2 regions of the Tardiphaga sp. 839_C3_N1_4 genome follow, and region 1 is predicted to be linked to the other one. Evidence: riboswitches for the same ligand, from Rfam matches in the RefSeq annotation. Region 1 holds a riboswitch; the other holds the start of a gene.
What was found. Region 1 has a riboswitch for cobalamin ahead of AB8A38_RS13870 (ribonucleoside-diphosphate reductase subunit alpha). Riboswitches for the same ligand answer to the same signal wherever they lie in the genome.
Positions count from the first base shown of each region.

Region 2: it holds a riboswitch for cobalamin, as region 1 does, so the genes downstream of both, AB8A38_RS27580 (TonB-dependent receptor plug domain-containing protein) here and AB8A38_RS13870 (ribonucleoside-diphosphate reductase subunit alpha) in region 1, are expected to answer to the same signal.

Region 1 is NZ_JBPWQD010000001.1:2,887,379-2,894,636, reverse strand. Features, by position in the region: gene ftsH (ATP-dependent zinc metalloprotease FtsH) at 1-1,483, shown strand, start outside; gene AB8A38_RS13890 (glycosyltransferase family 87 protein) at 1,650-2,846, shown strand; gene AB8A38_RS13885 (HD domain-containing protein) at 2,818-3,459, opposite strand; gene AB8A38_RS13880 (GlxA family transcriptional regulator) at 3,632-4,591, shown strand; gene AB8A38_RS13875 (hypothetical protein) at 4,598-4,783, opposite strand; cobalamin riboswitch at 4,973-5,187, shown strand; gene AB8A38_RS13870 (ribonucleoside-diphosphate reductase subunit alpha) at 5,307-7,258, shown strand, end outside.
Region 2 is NZ_JBPWQD010000001.1:5,764,338-5,771,595, reverse strand. Features, by position in the region: gene AB8A38_RS27620 (IS1595 family transposase) at 1-130, shown strand, start outside; gene AB8A38_RS27615 (hypothetical protein) at 407-688, shown strand; gene AB8A38_RS27610 (hypothetical protein) at 743-889, opposite strand; gene AB8A38_RS27605 (hypothetical protein) at 888-1,463, shown strand; gene AB8A38_RS27600 (hypothetical protein) at 2,149-2,406, opposite strand; gene AB8A38_RS27595 (hypothetical protein) at 2,539-2,781, opposite strand; gene AB8A38_RS27590 (O-acetylhomoserine aminocarboxypropyltransferase) at 2,919-4,214, shown strand; gene AB8A38_RS27585 (alpha/beta fold hydrolase) at 4,218-5,006, shown strand; cobalamin riboswitch at 5,053-5,256, shown strand; gene AB8A38_RS27580 (TonB-dependent receptor plug domain-containing protein) at 5,289-7,244, shown strand; gene AB8A38_RS27575 (FecCD family ABC transporter permease) at 7,238-7,258, shown strand, end outside.

The DNA of each region.
Region 1 (7,258 bases):
GCTGACGGAGGCCCACGGCCGCGTCACCTTCGAGGACGTCGCCGGCGTCGACGAAGCCAAGCAGGACCTGCAGGAGATCGTCGAATTCCTGCGCGACCCCGGCAAATATCAGCGCCTCGGCGGACGTATCCCGCGCGGCGTGCTGCTGGTTGGCCCCCCCGGCACCGGTAAGACGCTGATCGCGCGTGCGGTCGCGGGCGAAGCCAATGTGCCGTTCTTCACCATTTCGGGTTCGGACTTCGTCGAAATGTTCGTCGGCGTCGGCGCATCCCGGGTGCGTGACATGTTCGAGCAGGCCAAGAAGAATGCGCCCTGCATCATCTTCATCGACGAAATCGACGCCGTCGGTCGTCATCGTGGCGCCGGTCTCGGCGGCGGCAATGACGAGCGCGAACAGACCCTCAACCAGTTGTTGGTCGAGATGGACGGCTTCGAAGCCAATGAGGGCGTGATCCTGATCGCCGCCACCAACCGTCCTGACGTGCTGGATCCCGCGCTGCTGCGTCCCGGCCGTTTCGACCGTCAGGTCGTGGTACCGAATCCGGACGTCGTCGGCCGCGAGCAGATCCTCAAGGTCCATGTCCGCAAGGTGCCGCTGGCGCCGGATATCAACCTCAAAACCATCGCTCGCGGCACGCCCGGTTTCTCCGGCGCGGACCTGATGAACCTCGTCAACGAAGCCGCCCTGACTGCCGCGCGCCGTAACAAGCGTATGGTGACGCAGAGCGAGTTCGAAGAGGCCAAGGACAAGGTGATGATGGGCGCCGAGCGCAAGTCGCTGGTGATGTCCGAGGAAGAGAAGATGTTGACGGCCTATCACGAAGGCGGTCACGCCATCGTCGGCCTCAACGTCATCGCCACCGACCCGATCCACAAGGCGACTATCATTCCGCGCGGCCGTGCGCTCGGCATGGTCATGCAGCTGCCGGAACGCGACAAGATGTCGATGTCCCTGGAGCAGATGACCTCACGCCTCGCCATCATGATGGGCGGCCGCGTTGCTGAAGAATTGATCTTCGGCCGCAACAAGGTCACCTCGGGTGCGTCCTCCGACATCGAGCAGGCCACGCGCTTGGCTCGCATGATGGTGACGCGCTGGGGCCTGTCGGAAGAACTCGGTACGGTGTCGTATGGCGAGAACAACGACGAAGTCTTCCTCGGCATGCAGATGAACCGCACCCAGGCGGTCTCGGAATCCACGGCGCAGAAGATCGACTCCGAAGTGAAGCGTCTGGTCGCCGAAGGCTATGACGAAGCGACCAAGATCCTCACCGAGAAGCGCGATGACCTCGAAACGCTGGCCAAGGGCTTGCTCGAATTCGAAACCCTCTCGGGCGACGAGATCACGGATTTGCTGAATGGCAAGAAGCCGAACCGCGAGTCGGTGCTGGAGCCGTCGGGCCCGCGCACCTCGGCTGTGCCGCCCGCTGGCAAGCCGCGCCCGCGTCCGGACGGTGGCCTGGAGCCGCAGCCGCAGGCGTAAAGTCGTTCACACGCAAATATGCAAAACGCGGCCGAAAGGCCGCGTTTTTTGTTATCTGTAGCTCAAATGGAGCGAGGCCCGATCTGGGGACCACGTCCCACTTAAACCTTCCTCAAACTTCCCTCGGCACTGTCGCCCGGCGCCCTTGATGCGCATTGGGGACCCTATGCCAGCGCCGCTCACGATGACTTCGACACCCGAGCGTGGCCCAATTCCGCCGGCGCTGTTGGTCGTCTGCATCATCCTGGCGATGTTGCATCTCGCCTTCTTCCCGACCTTCTACGGTCGCGGCTGGATCTATGAAGACGGCCTCGGCTCGCCCACCGATTTCGTCAATGTGTGGTCTGCCGGGCGATTGGTGCTCGATGGTCATCCGGCCTGGGCCTATGACTGGGACATCCAGAAAAAGGTCCAGATCGCTGTTCTCGGTCAGAGCTATCCCGGAAATTTCGCCTGGCACTATCCGCCGCCGTTCCTGTTCATCGCGGCACTGCTCGCAAAGCTGCCTTATGCCGTGGCCTTTGCCGGCTGGGCTGCAGTCAGCTTCGTGCCGTATCTGGCGGCGATGCGTGCGATCGTCGGTCGTCCCTTTGGCCTTTTATTGGCTGCGGCTTTTCCGGTGGTGATGACCAACGGCCTTGTCGGGCAGAACGGATTTCTGACAGCGGCGCTGATCGGCGGCATGCTGGTGCTGCTGCCGACGCGGCCGATCCTGTCGGGGATCTGTCTGGGCCTGCTCAGCTACAAGCCGCAATACGGATTTCTGTTTCCGCTGATGCTGATCGCGGTGTCACAATGGAAGGCGTTCGTCAGCGCAGGCATCACCACCGCGCTGCTGGCCGCGGTGTCGTGGCTCGCTTTCGGCACCGAGAGTTGGCAGGCCTTTATTCACTGGATGCCGATGTTCTCGCAGGCCTTCCTTACCGAAGGCCGCGCGCCATGGGGCAAGATGCAGAGCATCTTCGCACTGGTGCGCTATTTCGACGGTAGCGAGCCGCTGGCCTGGACGTTTCAGTGGATCATGATTGGTGCTGTCGTAGCGGCGCTGGTGCCGGTGTGGCGCAGCAGCGTGCGCTACGAGCTGAAAGCCGCTGCGCTGGCAGTCGGCGCCTTGCTCACGACGCCCTACCTTTTCCTGTACGACGTGATGGTGCTTGCGATTGCCATCGGCTTCATCGCCCGTATAGGTCTCGCGGAAGGCTTTCGCCGTCACGAACTGCCGGTGCTCGGTCTCGCTGCTGCGCTGCTGATCGCCTATCCATTTCTCGGCGCGCCAACTGGCTTCGGCGCAACGCTGCTGGTGGCAGCGTTGATCGCCATGCGTGTGCGGGAGGCTATTCGCTCCACGCCGAGTTCAGAATGATGCTGCAGAAATTCGCGCGCTTGTAAGTGGGGTCGCGGAGGTCGAGCACGTCGGCCTTGACGTTGCCGAAGGTGGTCTCGGGCTTGTGGATCGTCCCTGCAGCGAATGCATCGATGATGCCGTTCTTGAAGTCATGGCCGCGCGGATGGCAGGCACACACTTCGTGGCGCTGATGATCGGTGAAGGCGTCGTACTCAAGACCCAGCACATCCATCTCGACACCCGCTGTCACGAGCGCCACCACGGGCCGCTTGTGCTTGGGAATGCCCGGTGTCGTGTGAAGCGCGATGGCGTCCCAGACATCGTCGATGTCGCGCTCATCAATCCTGTGGTTGCGTAGAAAGTCCGCGGCAGCATTCGCGCCATCGACCTCGAAGCGTTCCTCCTTGCTCGCATAAGGCGCCTGCAGGCCCATGTCGTGAAACATCGCGCCGACATAAAGTAACTCGGAATCGACCTTGAGACCCTTGCGCTGCCCGGCGAGCGCGCCGAACAGGAAAACCCGATTGGAGTGATGATACAGAAGATCGCTTTCGGTATCGCGCACCAGTTGATCGACTTGGCGGGCGAGGGCGCTGTCTGGCACTTTGATGCCGGCTATGGTCTTGCTCATGGGATGCTCCTTGCAATCTGGATTGTCATCCACCCTTGTCGCCCCGGCGCGTTGTATCCTCAATCGCCCGGCCACCTTCGAGACTGCCATTCACCCGTGATTTCCTGCCGCAAGACGACTATCTGTTCAGAATGACCTGGGCCTGTCCTCGCCATTGGAATGAAGCCTCACCATGAAGAGCGTTGCCCTCGCGATATTCCCCGGCGTCCAGTCGCTGGATGTGGCCGGTCCGCTCGATGTGTTCATGGAGGCCAATGGCTTCGTCGCGCCGGGCGACGGCTACGACATCACACTTGTCGCTGCAGACTGCGCGCCGCTGCGTGCATCGAACGGCCTGAGGATGTCCGCTGATCTGACGTTCAGTGACGCGGACAAACCCTGGGATCTGGTTCTGATGGCCGGCGGGCCGGGGCTGCCGACGGCTGAAGCCGATCCGCAGCTTACACAGTGGCTGGCCAATGCGGCGCTCCATGCGGAGCGTTATGGTTCGGTGTGCACCGGGGCATTCGCGCTCGGCCATGCAGGCTTGCTCGACGACAAGACGGTGACGACACACTGGCAGAATGCGCCGCTATTGGCGCTGCGTTTCCCCAAAGCGCATGTGGAGTTCGACCGCATCTATAGTCGTGACGGCGCCCTGGTGACGTCGGCCGGCGTCACCGCAGGCATCGATCTGGGTCTTGCTCTGGTCCAGGAAGATCATGGCGCGGAGGTCGCGCTGGCCGTGGCCAAGCGTCTTGTCGTTGTCGCGCAGCGCCAGGGTGGTCAGTCGCAATTCAGTCCCTATCTGGTGCCGCCGGCCGAGTCGGGCTCGCCGATCGCGCGAGTTCATGCCCATGTGATGGCCCATCTGCGCGATGCGCACAGCGTGGACGAACTGGCCGATGTGGCGGGCATGAGCGCGCGGACTTTCGCGCGGACATTCAAGCAGGAAACAAGGATGACTCCGGCGGATTTTGTCGAAGGCGCTAGGATCGACACGGCGCGTAACCGCCTCGAAGGCAGCGATCTGCCGCTGAAAGTCGTGGCTTATGAATCCGGTTTCACCACCGCCGAACATATGCGTCAGGTGTTCGTACGACGGCTCGGCCTGACGCCCAGCCAGTATCGGGCCAGCTTTCGCGCGGTCTGATTCTGCTCAGGCGAGTTGCAGCGAAGAAATCGGATCGCTGGCGGGGAAGCTGTCCATCAGCGCCTCGTTCAGCATCTCGTCGAGCCGGCGCCGGGCGGTCTGCTCCGTCGTCTCGAACGCCGCGAGTGCGCCCGGATGCTCGACGAAAGCGTTGAGTTTGATCCTCTCAGTGGTCGTTACCAGGTTGCGCATCGCATCCTCCATCGGTTGATGACGGTGTTTTGCGCCTCACGGTCCTTTCGGACAACGAATCGCATCGTTCAGAAACGGCCAACGACCCCGCGGTTTCCGCCACGCAAGCGGTTGTCCACTGAACCAACAGCCCTACCGAATTTGTTGCGTTCGGCGCCAATGCTCGCTTGACACTTCACCGCGGGTAACACCAAATGTAGACGTCACGGTCCGCCCTGTCGCAAGACTTGGTGGCTAAGAGGGAAGCCGGTAAAGACGTTGTTTTGCGTCATATTCCGGCGCTGCCCCCGCAACTGTAAGCAGTGAGTCTGTTTCGATCGAAGTCACTGATGCGCAAGCGTCGGGAAGGCTGAAACAGACATTGACCTGCGAGCCAGGAGACCTGCCGCGACACCAGAACGTCCATGGGCGGGGTGTCCCAGCGGTCGCTTGCAGGCAATGCCGGCGGATCTCCGCCGTGTATTTTGCAGCGTCCTTTCGGCCCCAGCCCCCATTGCTTGATGCATCACACGGGGTCTTGCCGATGCCTACTTCATCTTCTGTTTTGTCCAACGGACGCGATGCGGCTCATGCGCCGCTGATTCAACTGTCGCCGGAAACGCTCGCTGCGCCTGCGCGCGAACCCTCAATGCAGATCATCCGGCGCAACGGCACCGTATCTCCCTTCGACGGCAGCAAGATTTCCGTGGCCATGACCAAGGCTTTCCTTGCGGTCGAGGGCCACACGGCAGCGGCGTCGCGCCGCGTCCATGAGGCGGTGGAACAACTGACCGGCGAAGTCGTGGCGGCGCTGACGCGCCGCGTCAGTGAAGGCCGCACCTTCCATATCGAGGACGTCCAGGATCAGGTGGAACTGGCGCTGATGCGCAGCGAGCACCACAAGGTGGCCCGCGCCTATGTGCTGTATCGCGAAGAACGCGCGCGGACCCGCGCCGAGGAACTGGCCGCCAAGCCGGCGCTCGTCTCCACCGCACCGGTGCTGCATGTCACGCTCGCCAACGGCACCCGTGCGCCGCTCGATTCGGCGCGTCTGGCGCTGATCGTCAACGAGGCCTGCGCCGGTCTCGACGGAGTCGATGCCGCCCCGGTGCTCGAGGAAACCCGCCGCAATCTCTATGACGGCATCACGCTGGATGAACTGGCACTGGCCGGCATCATGGCCGCGCGCACGCTGGTGGAGCAGGAGCCGAACTACACCTTTGTCAGCGCCCGCCTGCTCCTCGACAAGCTGCGCACCGAAGTTCTGTCCTTCGTTCACGGCAGCCCGACCCACGCGTCACAGGCCGATATGACGACGCGTTACGCCGAATATTTCAGCGCCTATATCAAGACCGGCATTGCGGCGGAGCTGCTCGATCCCGAACTCGCGCGCTTCGATCTCAAGCGAATCGCTGCCGCGCTGAAGCCGGAAGGGGACCTTCAGTTCCAGTTCCTGGGCCTGCAGACGCTCTATGACCGCTACTTCCTGCATGTGCAGGGCAATCGCATCGAACTGCCCCAGGCCTTCTTCATGCGCGTAGCCATGGGCCTCGCGCTACGCGAGATCGACCGCGAAGCCCGCGCCATCGAATTCTACAATCTGCTGTCGTCGTTCGACTTCATGGCCTCGACGCCGACGCTGTTCAATTCGGGCACGCTGCGTCCGCAGCTGTCGTCCTGCTTCCTCACGACCGTAGCCGACGATCTCGACGGCATCTTCAAGTCGGTGAAGGACAATGCGCTGCTGGCCAAATATTCCGGCGGCCTCGGCAATGACTGGACCCGCGTCCGCGGCCTCGGCGCCCACATCAAGGGTACCAATGGCGAGAGCCAGGGCGTGGTGCCATTCCTGAAAGTCGCCAATGACACGGCGATTGCCGTCAATCAGGGCGGCAAGCGCAAGGGCGCCGTCTGCGCCTATCTCGAAACCTGGCATGTGGACATCGAGGAATTCCTCGATCTGCGCAAGAACACCGGCGACGACCGCCGCCGCACCCATGACATGAACACCGCCAACTGGGTGCCCGACCTGTTCATGCAGCGCGTCGAGCAGGACGGCGACTGGACGCTGTTCTCGCCGGACGAAACGCCGGACCTGCACGATCTCTATGGCAAGCCGTTTGCCGAGCGTTACGCCGCCTATGAGGCCAAGGCGGCGCGCGGCGAGATGCGCGTCTACAAGACCGTGCGCGCCACCGATCTGTGGCGCCGCATGCTCACCATGGTGTTCGAGACCGGCCATCCCTGGATCACCTTCAAGGATCCCTGCAACCTGCGTTCGCCGCAGCAGCATGCCGGCGTCATCCACTCGTCGAATCTCTGCACCGAGATCACGCTGAACACGTCGGATGACGAAGTCGCCGTCTGCAATCTCGGCTCGGTCAATCTGCTGCATCACGTGACCGAGCAGGGCATCGATCACGCCCGCCTGCAGCGCACGGTGACGACAGCGATGCGCATGCTCGACAATGTCATCGACATCAATTTCTACACCAT
Region 2 (7,258 bases), 2.9 Mb from region 1:
GCGTTACCTGACGGAATTCCAATTCCGCTACAACAACCGCTCCGGCCTTGGTGTGACCGATGGGGAACGGACGGCGAAGGCTCTCAAGGGTATCGAGGGCAAGCGCCTGACGTACCGGCCAGCTAACTAAAATCACCTTCAAAAAACAGGCTGTTAAGCGCTTTCGCGCTTGGCGCAACTCTGTTCATAAGCGGGACAAAAGATGAACCGCGTCGACTCCCAGCGCCAGTTCCATGGCAGACTGGGAGTCGAGCGATTCGCGGAGAACAACCGGTTGGCCCCGGCCTTCTCGGATAGCTCATTAACCCGAGGGACGGGTCATGAGCTGCAGTGTAGTGAGTGCTCCCATCATTGGGATTCTGCACGAAAGGTCAAGAGCCGTCCCTCATTTCAAAAGGGACTACGCATGCCTTACAACCTTTTTATCGCTTACGACCTCGATGTGCCCGGCCAGAACTACGATGCGGTCCATGAAAGGATCAAATCACTCGGCCGCTGGTATCACGCGCAGCAATCGCTGTTCTACGTCCACACCACCATGACGCCCCAGCAGGCCCACGCCTACGTCTGGGCTGTTATGGACGCAAACGACAAGCTGATTGTCGTTGATGCTACCAGCGCTGTCATCATGCCGGCGCTGCCGGCCCATGTTGACGCCATCAACGCTGTTTGGTTTGAGCCCGCTTAAACCACCACCAGCAATAGGTTCAAACATTTGAGCCTCCAATAAATACAGCCCGGCTTATTTGCCGGGCTTCTTCTTCGTCGCTGATTTCTTGGCGACCTTTTTCTTCCCGACCTTCATATCCTCGTGCGGCTTTGGCTTCATACGAACGAGAGCGCCCATCAGACGCTTAGTGTCGTCTAACTTCTTTTCAGGGTCATTCATGCGCAGAGCACCATTAAGGAACGTCGATCCGAGAGCTTTATATCTTCACGCGACATCGTTTTACCATGTCACCGAGATGCTATCGGATCTCGATTTCGACAAGGACCCGCAGTCCGCTGCCGATGTTGGGCCAGCCTACATAGTTTTGTCGGCACTGACGTCTGAATTGTTCCTAAAATGCCTGATTTGTATCGAAACTGGCGAAGCCCAGACCGGCCATCATCTATCCTGCCTGTACGGTAGGCTCTCCCAGAATACACAGGCTCGAATTAAAGAAATATGGGACAACGATCTAGTCAAATACCGCGCGTCCCATTGGGACAAGCTTGAAGCGGCATTAGGTCGTAAAATCGACAGAAGTCTTCTAGCCGCTCTCAAAGGCGCCGACACCACATTCGAAAAGATGCGGTACGGGTACGAAAACAATAACGAAGATGTAGAGTTCTATCTCAGTGACTTTCCCCGGCTTCTTGGCAGGGTAATTGTAGAGTTGAAACCTGAGTATGCACAAATTCGTCGGGGCTTCTCAGAAGTAAAGCCCGGCGTTCCCTTACAAAAACAAAAGCCTGATTAGGCACAGCGATTAAAAAGAAATCGCCAAACCCATCACTGCAATTAAACGCGCTGCCCTGTCGGGTCATAGGCTAGGCCTCAAGTCACATTTGTCAAGTATATAAGTGCGTTTATATTCTCCTTCGTCCAGCCCCGATGAGAGGGGCGAGCGCGATCGTCACGGTCGTGGGGCTGGATGCGGTGGACGCCGGAGATGCGGCGTTACGCGGTTTGGGGGTGACGTCTGTCTTCGGGCAGGACGGATCTGCGCCAGCACTGCCACTGGCAAGGAGACGGCCGACTTTGGATGGAAAGACGCCCTGGACAGTGTAACGGACGACCAAGTCAAGACGCGTCCGGCTTTCTCGCTTGAGGCACCCTGTCCCATTCGCCTTGGGACTGTAATTTTGGTGATGGGATCGTTCGCCATGGCAACGCGCAAGCAACCGAAAAAACACCGTATGCGGAACGTCGGGCACTTACCTTGCCCTGCGCCTCCGAAAGTCCTGATGCACTCGCACTTGCGGAAGACCGCATTCGCATCAGGCCCAAGGGTGCAACGGGCACCCGGCGTTCCGCACGCCCTCTTTTCGGAGGGGGTTGAAGGAATGCTCACAGCTCGGACGCGCAAGCGCCGCGAGAATGCGAACGCATGTTTTTAGGACAGTGGCTGTTTGAAATTTGAATCCTGCAATGATGCGCTGCCGCTATCGTTCATCACTCAGCGGTGGCTTGAACGTCAGCGGTGATTCCATCGCACGCTGCCTCGCGCGATCGACGGCCTGTGCAAAATCCTGTGCATCGAACCACGGCTCATCGCGCATCAACGCATCCAGATCCTCGTTCCAGATCTGCGACACCTCGATATCGAACTTCATATTGTACTTCTGGCTGACAGCCTGAATTCCATAGCCGGTAACGGCCCATTGTTTGCCGAGCCAAAACACATCCCGATGCAGCACCACGTCTACGCCCAATCTCGTCCGGTATCGTACAGAGACGAAAAGAACCCCAACCCGATGAGGGTGAGGCTCTACTGAACCGGTCTAGTCCATCAAATTTTAGCAACATCGTCCAGCGTTGAGAACAACGCCGATCTAGATGCGACCATTCTCGTTCGGCGACTGTGGATGCTGCGCCTTCTGCGCCCGTTCCGCATCAGCCTTGTTGGCCTCGTGGCGTCCGATCACGCACCCAGCAACGACGCCGACCTTGCCATGTCCTGCATAGTGGCCGGCGATTCCGCCAATGATCGCGCCTTTGATACAGCCTTTCGCCTCGGCCGCAACCGATGAAAACGCGAGACCCGCAACCACAGTGCACAGCAGCAATTTCTTCATGATAACTCTCCCGCGTAATCGACCTCGTATAAGTCGCAGCGCCGCATTTCGTTCCGCGCGTTGAAATATCGCCGACTCACGCTCGCATCCGATTCGTGCCATAGATGTCGAAAATCGTGCCCAGGGATAAAACGACCATGCCAGCACCCAAACCGCCTGCTTTCGAAACGCTGAGTCTGCATGCCGGCCAGCATCCGGATGCAATCACCGGCGCGCGGGCCGTGCCGATCTACCAGACCACATCCTATGTGTTTCAGGATTCGGATCACGCTGCTGCGCTGTTCAATCTCGAACGTGCCGGCCACATCTATACGCGCATTTCAAATCCGACGACGGCGGTGCTGGAAGAGCGACTCGCCGCACTCGAGAACGGGGTCGGCGCCGTGTGCACCGCATCAGGCATGGCAGCGCTGCATCTCGCCATCGCCACACTGCTCAATGCCGGCGATCACATCGTGGCGTCGTCCTCGCTCTATGGCGGCACCATCAACTTGCTGGCGCATACGCTGCCGCGCTTCGGCATTACCACGACATTCGTCAAGCCGCGCGACCTCGACGCTTTCAAATCTGCGATCAACCCCAACACCAGACTGATCATCGGCGAAACCATCGGCAATCCCGGCCTCGAAGTGCTCGACATACCCGCCGTCGCCGACATCGCCCATGCCGCAAAGATCCCGCTGCTGATCGACAACACCTTTGCGACGCCGTTCCTGTCGCGGCCGATCGAGCTCGGCGCCGATATCGTGATGAACTCGGCCACCAAATGGATCGGCGGCCACGGCATCGCCATCGGCGGCGTCATCGTCGATGGTGGCCGCTTCGACTGGCACGCCTCCGGCAAATTCCCTGTCCTGACCGAACCCTATGCCGGCTATCACGGCATCGTCTTCGACGAACAATTCGGCAATGCCGCCTTCATCATGCGCGCCCGCACCGAAGGCCTACGCGATTTCGGCGCGTGTCTCTCGCCGACCAATGCCTTCCAGCTCCTGCAAGGCGTCGAGACACTGGGCATCCGCATGGAGCGCCACATGGCCAATACACATGCGGTGCTGGCCGCGCTCACAGCCAACAAGGCGGTCGACTGGGTGCTGCATCCATCGCTGGAGAACCATCCGGACTATCAATTAGCGAAGCGCCTGCTGCCGCGCGGCGCCGGCTCCATCGTCTCGTTTGGTATCAAGGGCGGCCGCAATGCCGGTCGCAAATTCATCGAGGCGCTCAAGCTGACCAGTCACCTCGCCAATGTCGGCGACGCCAAGACGCTGGTCATTCATCCCGGCAGCACCACGCATCAGCAGATGGACGCCGAGCAACTCAAGGCCGCCGGCATCGGCGAGGAGCTGATCCGCCTCTCCGTCGGCATCGAAGCCGCCGATGACATCATCGATGACCTCGCGCAGGCGCTGCGCATCTCGCAGAAGGGCTGAGCGATGCAACTCACCGTCAACGGTCACGAGACCTATCTCGCGAATGGCGGCCGCGCATTCGATCCGTCCTTGCCCGTAGTCGTGATGATCCACGGCGCCGGCTTCGATCACTCGACCTGGGCGCTGCATACGCGCTGGTTCGCGCATCACGGCTTCGCCGTGCTGGCACCGGATCTGCCGGGCCATGGTCGCTCGAAAGGTGAAGCGCTCACGACTATCGCCCATCTCGCCGACTGGACTGCGGCGTTGATCGACGCATCCGGCGCAAAGACTGCACGGCTGATCGGCCATTCCATGGGCTCGCTGATCGCGCTGGAGACCGCAGCTCGGCATCCCGGTAAAATCACACGCCTCGATCTGATGGGCACGGCAGGAACGATGACCGTCGGCCCGGATCTGTTGAAGGACGCCGAAGCCAACCAGCATTCCGCCATCGACATGGTGTCGATCTGGGGTCTCGGCTTTCGCGCCGAGCTCGGCGGCAGCCTCGCGCCGGGGTTGTGGATGCATAGCGGTGCGCAGCGCGTGCTGGAAGCCACAAAGCCGGGCGTGCTGTTCGCCGATCTCAACGCCTGCAATACATACCAGAATGCGCTGACCGCTGCGGCCCAGCTCGATATCCCTGTCACGCTCATCCTCGGCGAGCGGGACATGATGACTCCCGCCAAGGCCGGCAAGACCCTCGCCGCCGCATTGAAAAACGCCCGCACGGTGATTCTGCCGGGCACGGGCCACATGATGATGGTCGAACGTCCCGACGACGTGCTCGCCGCGCTACAGGTGGAGCAATAGAGTCCGCAACGCGGCGATGGCTGTTGCACCGCGCGGCGTGCTGTGCTTCCTGTCTGTCGTTATCGGTGCCTCCGCGAGGAGGTGAAACGGGAATGCGGTGCGGGGAAATATCCCCTATGCCGCGGCTGCCCCCGCAACTGTAAGCGGCCATTCCGGGTCCACAAAGCCACTGAATTTGCATCGCAGATTCGGGAAGGCGGACCGGGAGACCACCGCGAGCCAGGAGACCGGCCGGTAACGAGTTTCACACTCGTTCGACGGTGGGTCGACGGAAGGGGTTAAATGACTATCCGGAATTTGGCCGCAGGCACTGCGGCCGTTGTTGTTCTGTCCTGCTCTCACAGTGCTGCGCATGCGCAGTCCAGTGCCGAGCAACTCTCCGAAATCGTGGTGACGGCGGACAGAGCGCCCGAGCAACTCAATCGCACCGGCAGTTCGATCAGCGTCGTGTCAGGCGAAACCATCGCGACCAGCAATCCCGGCTCGCTGGTTGATGCGCTGCGCACCGTGCCTGGTCTCGACATCACGGAAAACGGCGGCCCCGGCGGCACGGCGAATGTGCGCCTGCGCGGCGGCAACACCGGCCAGACGCTGGTGATGATCGACGGCATCCGTGTCAACGATCCCACGGCCGCATCAGGCGACTTCGAATTCGCCATGTTCACGCCCTCCGCCATCGAGCGCATTGAAGTCCTGAAGGGACCGCAGAGCGCGCTTTATGGATCCGATGCCATGAGCGGTGTGGTCAACATCATCACCAAGAAGGGCTCCGGCCCCGCGCAGGTCAATGTGCGCACGGAAGCCGGCAGCTATGGCACCGTCGTCACGCAGGGATCGCTGACCGGCTCCAACGGCCCATGGTCCTACGCCTTCACCGGTGGCGGCCAGCACAGCAACGGCTTCTCGCGTTACGGCTACCGCATCCCTGCCCTCGAAGCGAAGTTTCCGAATCTCGAAAACGACAGTTTCGATCGCGTCGGCGGCTCCGCGCGCATCGGCTACGATGCGGGCGAAGGCATTCGGCTTGAGTCAGGCATCGTCCACTCGTTCACGCGCTCGGCCTACGATTACGCGACCGGTGCCTTCCCGGACACGCCTTCCGCGGCCACGCGACTCCTCCAAACCGTTTATGGCCGCGTGGGTATTGATTCATTTGGTGGCATTCTCACGCATAACGTCACAATCTCGAACACCCACACCGAGCGAATGTTCAATGAAGTGACGTACAAGACCAACATGTTGCCGCAGAACACCACCTCGAAGATCTCCGATTATGTCGGCAACAGTCTCGGTGCCGAATATCAGGCGACCCTGAAGCTCGGCGCATTCGGCTCCCTCGTCTATGGTGCCAAGACACAGACCGAGACCGCACAGACCTACAGCACGAATATCTCGCCTGTCGCTGGCCCGCAGACGCCGCTGCTAGCCAAACAGCAAGACACCAACTCGATCTTCGCTTTGTGGTCTGTGCCGATCGGCGAACGGCTCAACGTCACGCTCGGTGGCCGGGTCGATGACGTCGTCGATGTTGCCCGCTTCGAGACATGGCGCGCCACCGCCGCCTACAACATTACGGAAACCGGCACCAAATTCCGCGCCAGCGCTGGCACCGGCGCAAAAGCGCCGACGCTGTTTCAGCTTTACGACACGACCTACGGCAGCAGAAACCTCACGCCGGAAACCAATTTCGGCTATGACGCCGGCATCGACCAGAGCCTCTTCAACGGCCGCGTCGTACTATCGGTCACAGGCTTTTCCACTGACTACAGCAATCTGATCAACTTTGTCTCCGATGCGTCCCGTCCGCTCGGCTATTACGTCAACGTCGCCCGCGCCGAGACCAGCGGTCTCGAAGTCGGCGGCAATGTCGATGTCATTCCGGGCTGGGTGAAATTCAACGTGGCCTACACTTACCTGCACGCCCAGGATCTCGGCACCGACACGGTGCTGGCACGTCGTCCCAAGAACTTCGCCCGCTTCGCACTCACGATCACGCCCACCGACAAGTGGATGATCGAGCCGCGCGTCACGACCGTGTCGAAGCGCTTCAGCAGCGCCAATCAAGTCGGTCAGGTCGATGCCTATACCCGCGTCGATCTCTATACCGAGTACAAGATCGACGCTAACTGGAAGGTCTTCGCCCGCGGCGAGAACATCCTGAATGAGCATTACCAGGAAGTGCTGAACTTCGGCACGACGGGACCTGCGGCTTACGCAGGCTTCAACGCCACATGGTGAGCATAGCGCCAGCA